DNA from 2 places in the Delftia sp. WSY_7 genome. Region 1 is predicted to be linked to the other one. Evidence: riboswitches for the same ligand, from Rfam matches in the RefSeq annotation. Region 1 holds a riboswitch; the other holds the start of a gene.
What was found. A riboswitch is a leader RNA that binds a small molecule or an ion and turns the genes downstream of it on or off. The one in region 1 is predicted to bind thiamine pyrophosphate.
Positions count from the first base shown of each region.

Region 2: it holds a riboswitch for thiamine pyrophosphate, as region 1 does, so the genes downstream of both, thiC (phosphomethylpyrimidine synthase ThiC) here and ACF8ME_RS05325 (long-chain fatty acid--CoA ligase) in region 1, are expected to answer to the same signal.

Region 1 is NZ_JBICLB010000011.1:30,338-35,054, forward strand. It holds gene ACF8ME_RS05315 (ABC transporter ATP-binding protein) at 1-305, opposite strand, end outside; gene ACF8ME_RS05320 (acyl-CoA reductase) at 341-1,828, opposite strand; gene ACF8ME_RS05325 (long-chain fatty acid--CoA ligase) at 1,825-2,943, opposite strand; TPP riboswitch at 3,010-3,101, opposite strand; gene ACF8ME_RS05330 (YncE family protein) at 3,130-4,717, opposite strand, start outside.
Region 2 is NZ_JBICLB010000055.1:278,685-283,401, forward strand. It holds gene cysE (serine O-acetyltransferase) at 1-726, shown strand, start outside; gene ACF8ME_RS28050 (nitroreductase) at 780-1,442, shown strand; TPP riboswitch at 1,505-1,630, shown strand; gene thiC (phosphomethylpyrimidine synthase ThiC) at 1,896-3,839, shown strand; gene ACF8ME_RS28060 (IclR family transcriptional regulator) at 3,865-4,665, opposite strand.

The DNA of each region.
Region 1 (4,717 bases):
CCCAGCGCCGTATGCCACTCCAGCAGCGTGGGCGCCTGGAACATGAAGCCCAGCTGCGGGCCGGGCTCGGCCAGCTCGGCGCCACGCAGCAGGATGCGGCCCGACTGCGGCCTGAGCAGCCCCGCCGCCAGCTTGAGCAAGGTGGTCTTGCCGCAGCCGCTGCGGCCCAGCAGGCAGTGGATCTCACCGGCCTGCACGCGCCAGTCCACGCCGTCCACCACCGGCGGGCGGCCCGGGTAGGTGAACACCACCTGTTCGATATCGAGAAACGCCATGCCGTCAGCCCCGTCTGTGATGCCCGTCATGCCCGTCGTGCCCGTCGTGCCGGTGTGCATGGATGTCAATCCGCATACGGGGCGAACGGCTGCGCCGCCGCCTCGGCAGATTGCTCTATCTCGGTCATGCGCACCAGGTCCAGCAGGTTGAAGCGGCCGTCATGGTGCCAGCCGGCCTCGGGCATGCTCATGGAGCCGATGGCACTGATGCGCGTGACGCCGGCCGCGCCCAGCAGGCCCGCCAGCCGGTACAGCTGCTCGGGCGAGGCGGCAATGCCGGCCGTCTGCAGGTAGTCGCGCTGCGCGGCCACCACGGGCACGGCGTCATCCAGGCGGTCCACGCCCACCACGGCAATCGTGCGGTACAGGGCCGTGGGCGCCAGCGGCTGCAGGCTGTCGCTGTACGCCACGCTCCAGGGCGCGTCCACCGGACCCAGCAGTTGCTGTTCGTCACCTGACCATTCCACGGCCTGCTGCCAGCGGGCCACGGCGGCGCCCTCCTCCAGCTCCAACGGCCGGCGCGCAAAGCGCCGCTGCAGGTTGGCCAGTTCGGCCGCCAGGTAGTCGGCAAAGGCACGCGCAGAGACTGGGGCGCCGCGCTCCACGTAGAAGACATGGGGCGAGTAGCAGCCCTGCTGGTCATAGCGCATCACGTCCCAGGCCGCCAGCCGCGCCACGGCGGGCGCCTTGAGCGTGTCCAGCGCATGGGCGCCCACCATGCCGAAGCCCAGCTTGTGGCCGTGCGGCAGAAAGCGCGTGGTCACGGGCAGGCGCTGGCGCAGCGCCTGCAGCGTCTGGTTGCCGCCGTAGGCGAGCACGGTGTCGGCCTCGGCGTGGAGCGCGGCGGCGGCATCTCCATTCGCGCCCTCCGCCCCATCCACGCCCCCCGCACCGCTCCACCACACCACGGCCAGGCAATCGGCCAGCGGCGGATGCACCTCGGCCAGCAGCCGTGCGAACCAGCCCGCGAACAGCGGCTCGGCGCTGGCCAGCTTGCCAATGGCGGGCGCCTTGACCAGCAGGCCGCAGACCAGGCTCCACAGGGACAGCGCAGGCACATTGCCGGCCCAGCTGTGCATCAGCAGGTCGGGCCCGAAGGCGCGCACCGCGCCGCCCTTGGGCGCGGGCTGGAAGCCGTCCAGCACGGCCGGGTTGGCAAAGTCCTCGGCCACGAAGCGCCGCAGCTGCGCGGCGCGAAAGGTCTTGAAGAAGCCCGTCAGTCCCAGGCGCACCATGTCGGCGTCATAGCCGCTGACCACGGGCAGCCAGGTCTCGGCCTGGCGCCGATAGGGATCGCTGCGGTCCAGCAGGCGGGCGATGGCGCGGTCGATGGCGTCGATGATCTCGGCCACGGGCATGGCCCTGAGGTGGCGGTCGGCGGCACGGCGCATGTGGGCTGCCAGCGCATGCATCTGCGGGCCGGTCAGCAGGGGCACGGAGACTTCCAGCCGCACGCCGCCGCGTTCGAAGGGCAGCACATGCCACTGCACCTCGTCCTCGCGCAAACCAGGCAGTTCGGGCAGGTAGCCGGCCGTGATCCGCTCGATGTTCATGCAGCAGCGGCCTTCACGAATTCATCGACCGCCAGCGAGCAGCCCTTGGCCGCTGCGCCCTCGGCACGCCCCAGCAACAGGAAACCGCTGTTCTCGCCATGGCCGGCCCACAGGCCCACGTCCTCGGTGAGGATGGTGGTGACCGCGTTGTAGTTGGCCAGGTCGCAGTGCACGAGAATGCCGCGCTCGCCGGGCGCCACGCTGCGGCCGGTGACGGGCTCGACCAGGCGCGAGCGTATCCAGTGCGGCCCCGACTTGACCGAGGGCAGCGTGGCATTGCCGTCGTCATAGAACTGCGTGCTCAACTCGGTCATGCCGTACATGTTGATGCAGTGGCTGCGCGGCACGCCCAGCAGCCGGGACAGGTCGGCGTAGAAGTCCTCCAGCGGCAACTCGCGCGACTGGCCCTTGTAGCCGCCCGTGTCCAGGATGCGGCTGCCCGGCGGCAGACGGAAGCTGCGGCCTTGCTCGCGCAGCGCGTCCATCACATGCACCAGGCTGAAGCTGGCGCCCAGCAGCGCATAGGGGCGGCCGCTGCGCTCGGATTCCTCCAGCACGGCGCACAGGCCGGGCATGTCCAGGCCGTCGGGGGTGAGGAAGTAGCGGCTGTCGGTAGTGCCGAATTCCGTCTTGGCCAGCGCCAGGTAGTGGGCCAGCGAAGAGTTGGGCATGGCCTGCTCGTCGGGAAAGAGAATGCCCATGGGCAGGCGCTCGTGCCCGGCCATGAAGCGCTGCGCGAAGTTGCGCGTCATCGACGCATCGTAGACATCGAGCGCGGGATGGAAGTGGCGCCCGCGCGAAGACAGCCCCTTGGCCTGGCCCGTGGTGCCGCTGGTCATGAACACGCGCTCCGCGGGCGAGGCCGGCTCGCTGCGCAGTTCCATGGCCTTGAACGCATCGATGGGCACGGCGGGAATGTCGCTCCAGGTCTTCACATTGCGCAGCGTGGCGCCGCGCCGCTGGCAGAAGCTGCGAAACGGCGCATTCGATTCGTATTGGTAGGCGAACAGCCGCAGGGCCAGTGCATCGAACTGCTCGTCGGTGCAGCCGTCCATGGCAATGAATGCAATCAGGTCTGCGACCAGAGAAGCCGCCTGGGGCCGGGCCTTGTCCATGGAATTCCTTCGAGAGCTGGGACGTGATGCTCCGAAGGCGCCCCGCCCGTGGCGCATGGGCGGCCACGCAGGGGTGCAAGCTCTTCTTCCGCCGGAATGACCCGGTTCAAGTTCTCGGGTGTGGATCTCAGCACTGGCGTGCACCCCGGAGCGGAGAGCTATCTTACAGCAGGGTCGCCAACCCCGTCAGGCCAGCAGGCGAACCACAAAACCCAGCAAGGTCGCGACATACAGCAGCACCAAGGCCTTGCCCAGCACACCGCTGTTGGACCAGAAGTGGCGTGCCACGGCGAAGTCCCAGGCGCCATCGCGCACCTGCAGCTGCGGCAACCGCGCCAGGATCTCGCGCCTGAACGCGGCCTCGTCGAACAGGGGACTGCCATTGAGTCGCAGGGGAATGGCGCGAAGGCCCATCCACAGATGCTGGCGCGTGCAGGTGACGCGACTGGCATCGAATTTGCGGGTCCTGCGTGCCATGCGTACCGCGATCCGATGCCCGTCCGTGGCTATGCGCATGGTCTCCAGCTGCTTGAGCTTGCGCCAGAGCCATGCATACAGACACAGCGGCAACACGGCCAAAAGCACCAGCAGGACACCGAGCATGCCCGTTGGATCGCACGATTTGTCCGGACCGCAGTCGCGCTGGTGCAAAAGCGGCAAGAACCAATAGACCATACCGCCAGCGACCAGGCAATGCAGAACGCCAACCATGGCAAGCGCACGCCTGCGCTTCACGGTGCTGCCCGCAAGCGCCGTGACCGAAGTGACCAGCGGTTTTCCTTCCGAGGCTTGAGAAGCCTGCGCGGCGTGCTGGGACGGTGAGGGAGCCACTGCCGCGCTGGAGGCTTCGGTGTCGCCCACTTCCTGCCAGCGTTTGCCGCCCAATTGGCGCAATTCCCCCGCCTTCCAGGCAAGCCATAGTCCCAGAGCCATCAATACCCCGATGCTGCCCAGCAGGAACGAAGGCAACCGCCTGCCCCATTCATAGGACGAGCGGGCAGACGCCAACTCGCCGCGGAATGGAGCATCCCCGAAAGGCTCCAGCACGCGGCCGTCCAGATCCACGCGATGGACGATGAATTGGGTCATGTCCGGCAGCAAGAACTCCTGACCCACCATGGCGATGGCGTTCGGGTCCTGGTCGGGCGAAAGCGGCAGCACCCGTTCAGGCCTCAACTGGGAATCCATCAACAGCAGATCTGCTCCCCGCATGCCCGAGTCTGCGACCAGCACCCATAGACGCTGCTGGCCATCCAGCTGCATGGCGAACGGGAAGCGGCGCCCGGAACGCAGGCCCGCATATTCCACGGGAAATGCGGCAGGCGCGGCCTGGGTACTCTGTGCCGTATCGATTTGCGCAATCTGATGGCGGTTGGTATTGGCCACCCACATGCGCTCGCCTACCTGCAGCGTCTGATTCGGAAAGCGCAGGCCTTCGCTGTAGGTCTTGAGCAGCACATAGGCTTGCGCTGCACTGGAAGCGGCCTCGCGCTGGTAAACGAGAACGCGGTGATTGGATGCGTCGGAGACCACAATCTGCGCTTCATCGGCCGTTACCCGCATCCAGCGATAGCCACCGCGTGTGGACAAATCGGGCAGACCCAGCGCCACGCAGCGCTGCATTGCCAGATCGCAGCGATGCACACGTCCCTGGTCATGCGCCCAAAGCGTCTTCTCTCCAATGAACTGAAGGCTGCTGACCGATGGGGTCAAACCCAATTGCGCCAACTCCAGACGCTGCAGGCGTGTGCCCTGCCGATCAAACTGATGCAAA
Region 2 (4,717 bases), on a different contig from region 1:
GCGATCTGGCTGCAACGCCCGGCGCACTGGTGCTGGAACCATGGCCTCAAGTGGCTGGGGCGCTTCATCTCGCACATCGGCCGCTGGCTCACCGGCATTGAAATCCACCCCGGCGCCGTCATCGGCGAGCGCGTCTTCATAGACCACGGCATGGGCGTCGTCATCGGCGAGACGGCCGTGGTCGGCGACGGCTGCACCATCTACCACGGCGTGACCCTGGGTGGCACCTCGCTGTACAAGGGCGCCAAGCGCCATCCCACGCTGGGCCGCGATGTGGTGGTCAGCGCAGGCGCCAAGGTGCTGGGCGGCTTCGAGGTGGGCGACGGCGCCAAGATCGGCAGCAATGCCGTGGTCATCAAGCCCGTGCCCGCAGGCGCCACGGCGGTGGGCATTCCGGCGCGCATCATCGCCAGCAAGAACGGCCACAGCGCCGACGTGACCGAGCACGACCCGGCATCGGCCAAGGCCGAGTCCATCAAGGTCCCGGCCTCTGCCGCGCCCCAGCCGTTCACGGCCTACGGCATCACCCAGGAAATGGACCCCGTGGCCCAGGCCATGCGCGGCCTGAGCGATGGCGCGGCCGCGCACGAGCAGCAGATCGCGCTGCTTTGGGAGGCCATTGCCAAGCTCTCGGCCGGCAGCAAGGTGGGCGACTGCGTGCCCTGCGAATCCGAGCGCCCGCAGGCGTTCCAGAAGGACAAGATCGACCAGATCATGGGCAAGTAGGCCTGCAGAAGATCACCCAAGATCCCCCAAGAAGACCGGAGACTCCGACCAGCATGAACGTTGAACAGGCCTTGCATGCGCGCCGCTCCGTGCGCGCCTTCCTGCCCCAGTCGCCCGATGCGGCGCTGGTGCGCTCCCTGATGGAACAGTCGGCCAATGCGGCCTCGGGCGGCAACCTGCAGCCCTGGCGCGTGCTGGCGCTGACAGGCGAGCCGCTGCAGCAACTGCTGACCGCCGTTGCCGAAGCCGAGCCCCAGGACGCCCAGCCCGGCCTGTCCTACCCGCCCAACCTTTGGGAGCCCTACCGCAGCCGGCGCTTTGCCAATGGCGAAGAGCTGTACCAGTCGCTGGGCATTCCGCGCGACGACAAGCCCGCGCGGCTGGAGCAGCTGGCCCGCAACGGCCAGTTCTTCGGCGCGCCCGTGGGCCTGATCGTGGCGGTGGACGAGCGCATGGGCCTGCCGCAATGGGTGGACCTGGGCATCTACCTGCAGTCCTTCATGCTGCTGGCCTGCGCCAATGGCCTGGCCACCTGCGCCCAGGGCTTCTGGCGCCGCTACAACGACGCCGTGACCCAGGCGCTGGCGCTGCCCGAGGGCTACCACGTGGCCTTCGGCATTGCGCTGGGCTACGAGGACAAGAGCGCCCCCATCAACGGCTGGCGCGCCACGCGCGCTCCGCTGGCCGAATGGGGTGCGCTGCGCGGCTTTGACTGACGGCGGCGCATGGCCCCTGGGCAAACCCGCAGGCGATGGGCCGCCAACCATCCTCTATACTTGCCGCTGCTCCGGGGTGTGCTGATGCACTGAGATGCCAACCGGTCCATGCGCTGCATGGGCCAGGCGGCGAACCCGACGAACTTGATCCGGTTGATACCGGCGGAAGAAGAGCGGGACCCTGAAGCGGGGCCGAAGTCAGAGGATGGAAGTCCGCCACGGCGGATACACGCAGGGCCGCAACGGCCAGGCAGGCCACCATCCGATGCGCATCGACCCTTGCCAACCAAGGCTGCTCGTGCGCCTTGGCGTGCGTGGCAACCAGGGGCCAAGGCCATACGGCCCTGGCAGGCCCACACTGGCATAGCCCGGTGCGCGGCCTTTGGCACAGCCCAAGGAGTGTCCGGTTCCCGGAGCGTTGTTGATCGACGCTTTGAACGCAAGGAACCCGACATGAACGCTCCCGATTCCATCTTCACCCCCGCAGCCGGCGAAGCTCCCGACGCACAGCGTTTTTCCGACCTGCTGGCGCAGTCGCGCAAGCCGTTCCCGGCCTCCACCAAGAGCTATCTGCAAGGCAGCCTGCATGCCGGCCTGAGCGTGCCCGTGCGCGATATCCAGCTGACCAATGGCGAGCAGGTCAGCGTCTATGACACCTCGGGCCCCTACACCGACCCGGCCGTGGCCATCGACGTGCGCAGCGGCCTGCCGGGCGTGCGCAATGCCTGGATCGAGTCGCGCGGCGACAGCGAGTACTACGCCGGCCGCCTGCGCCAGGCCCTGGACGACGGCGGCAAGCGCGGCGAGGAAGACGAGCGCGTGGCCCGCCTGCGGGCCGAGGCCGCATCGCTGCAGCGCCAGCCGCGCCGCGCCAAGAGCGGTGGCAACGTCACCCAGATGCACTACGCGCGCAAGGGCATCATCACGCCCGAGATGGAGTACGTGGCCCTGCGCGAGAACGGCCGCCGCGAATGGATGGCCGAGTACCAGCAGGACGCCGCGCGCGAGGCGCGCCTGGCCGGCAACGGCCTGGGCGCCGCCATCCCCAAGATCATCACGCCCGAGTTCGTGCGCGACGAAGTGGCGCGCGGCCGCGCCATCATCCCGGCCAACATCAACCACCCCGAGATCGAGCCCATGGCCATCGGGCGCAACTTCAAGGTCAAGATCAACGCCAATATCGGCAACTCGGCCGTCACCTCCAGCATCGAGGAAGAGGTCGAGAAGCTGGTCTGGGCAATCCGCTGGGGTGCGGACAACGTGATGGACCTGTCCACCGGCAAGAACATCCACACCACGCGCGACTGGATCATCCGCAACTCGCCCGTACCCATCGGCACCGTGCCCATCTACCAGGCGCTGGAAAAAGTGGGCGGCATCGCCGAGGACCTGACATGGCCCATCTTCCGCGACACGCTGATCGAGCAGGCCGAGCAGGGCGTGGACTACTTCACCATCCACGCCGGCGTGCGCCTGGCCTACATCCACCTCACGGCCCAGCGCCGCACGGGCATCGTCTCGCGCGGCGGCTCCATCATGGCCAAGTGGTGCATGGCCCACCACCGCGAGAGCTTCCTGTACGAGCACTTCGAGGACATCTGCGACATCATGAAGCAGTACGACGTCAGCTTCTCGCTGGGCGACGGCCTGCGCCCCGGCAGCGCCTCGGACGCCAATGACGAAGCCCAGTTCGCCGAACTGCAGACCCTGGGCGAGCTGACCCAGCTGGCCTGGAAGCACGACGTGCAGACCATGATCGAAGGCCCCGGCCACGTGCCCATGCACATGATCCAGGCCAACATGACTGAGCAGCTCAAGCACTGCCATGAGGCGCCGTTCTACACCCTGGGCCCGCTGACCATCGACATCGCCCCCGGCTACGACCACATCGCCAGCGCCATCGGCGCGGCCATGATCGGCTGGTTCGGCACCGCCATGCTGTGCTACGTCACGCCCAAGGAGCACCTGGGCCTGCCCGACCGCGACGACGTCAAGCAGGGCATCATCGCGTACAAGATCGCCGCCCACGCCGCTGACGTCGCCAAGGGCCACCCCGGCGCCCGCGCCCGAGACGACGCGCTGAGCCAGGCCCGCTTCGACTTCCGCTGGCAGGACCAGTTCAACCTGGGCCTGGACCCCGACACCGCCCAGGCCTACCACGACGAAACCCTGCCCAAGGACAGCGCCAAGGTGGCGCACTTCTGCTCCATGTGCGGCCCCAAGTTCTGCTCCATGAAGATCACCCAGGAAGTGCGCGAATTCGCCGCTGCCAAGGGCGTGGCCGAGCAGGAAGGCATTGCCGCCGGAATGCAGGCCAAGGCCGAGGAATTCAACCGCGCGGGCGGGGAGTTCTATATCCCCATCGTGGCGGCCAGCAGCGATACGACGGCGCGTTGACGCCAGCCGGCAGGCTGCGCGCGGCTCACTGGCCGTCGCGCGGCTGCCGGTTCAACGACAACTCCTGTGCCGCCTGCAACAGGCATTCGCGCGCTCCATCCAGCGAAGGGCCCGCATGTCCATCGATGCGGCGGATATAGGGAGATGTCAGCACGGCCAGGGCCTGACCGTCAGGTCCCAGGATGGGGCAGGAGATGTCCACCACACCATAGGACTGCAGGCTTTCGCTCTGCCTGTAGCCCGTGCTGCGTATCTGTTCCAGCATGTCGTGCAGTTGTGCCTCGGGCAGTGGCACCTCGCCTTCCAAAGGCGTGTGCTCGGCCAGCATCTGCGAGCGGCGTTCGGGTGTCTGGCAGGCCAGCAGCACATGGCCTGACCCGGTGTCCAGCAGCCCGACGCGTGCGCCCAGCCTGATTGACAGGCCCCAGTTCCCGGGGCCGGGGACCTGGGCCACGATCAGGACGTTGCCACGGTCGTAGAGGCCCAGGTGGCAGGACTGCTCGGCCTGCCGCGCATAGGCATCCATGACGGGCAGCGCCTGGGTCACGAGGCGGTTGACGGGCGGGTGGCGGTGTGCCAGCGCGAACATCTTGAGGCTGAGCGCATGGCGGTCACCGCCGGCCGAGCGCATCACATATTGCCGGGCCACCAGCCGCTCGAGCATGCGGTAGATCTCACTGGGGCCCCGGCCCAGTTCCTTGACGATCTCGGCCCGCGTCAGTCCATCGGGGTGCTCGGCCAGCAGCTCCAGGATGTCCAGCCCCTTGTCCAGTGCCGGCGCGCGGTAGCGCTCGCCGTCTTCTGCGTTGTCCAGTGCTTTGCTCATGCGTGCAGATCTTACGTTCGGGATAGGACAAGTCCTGTTTTTGCTGCGGACC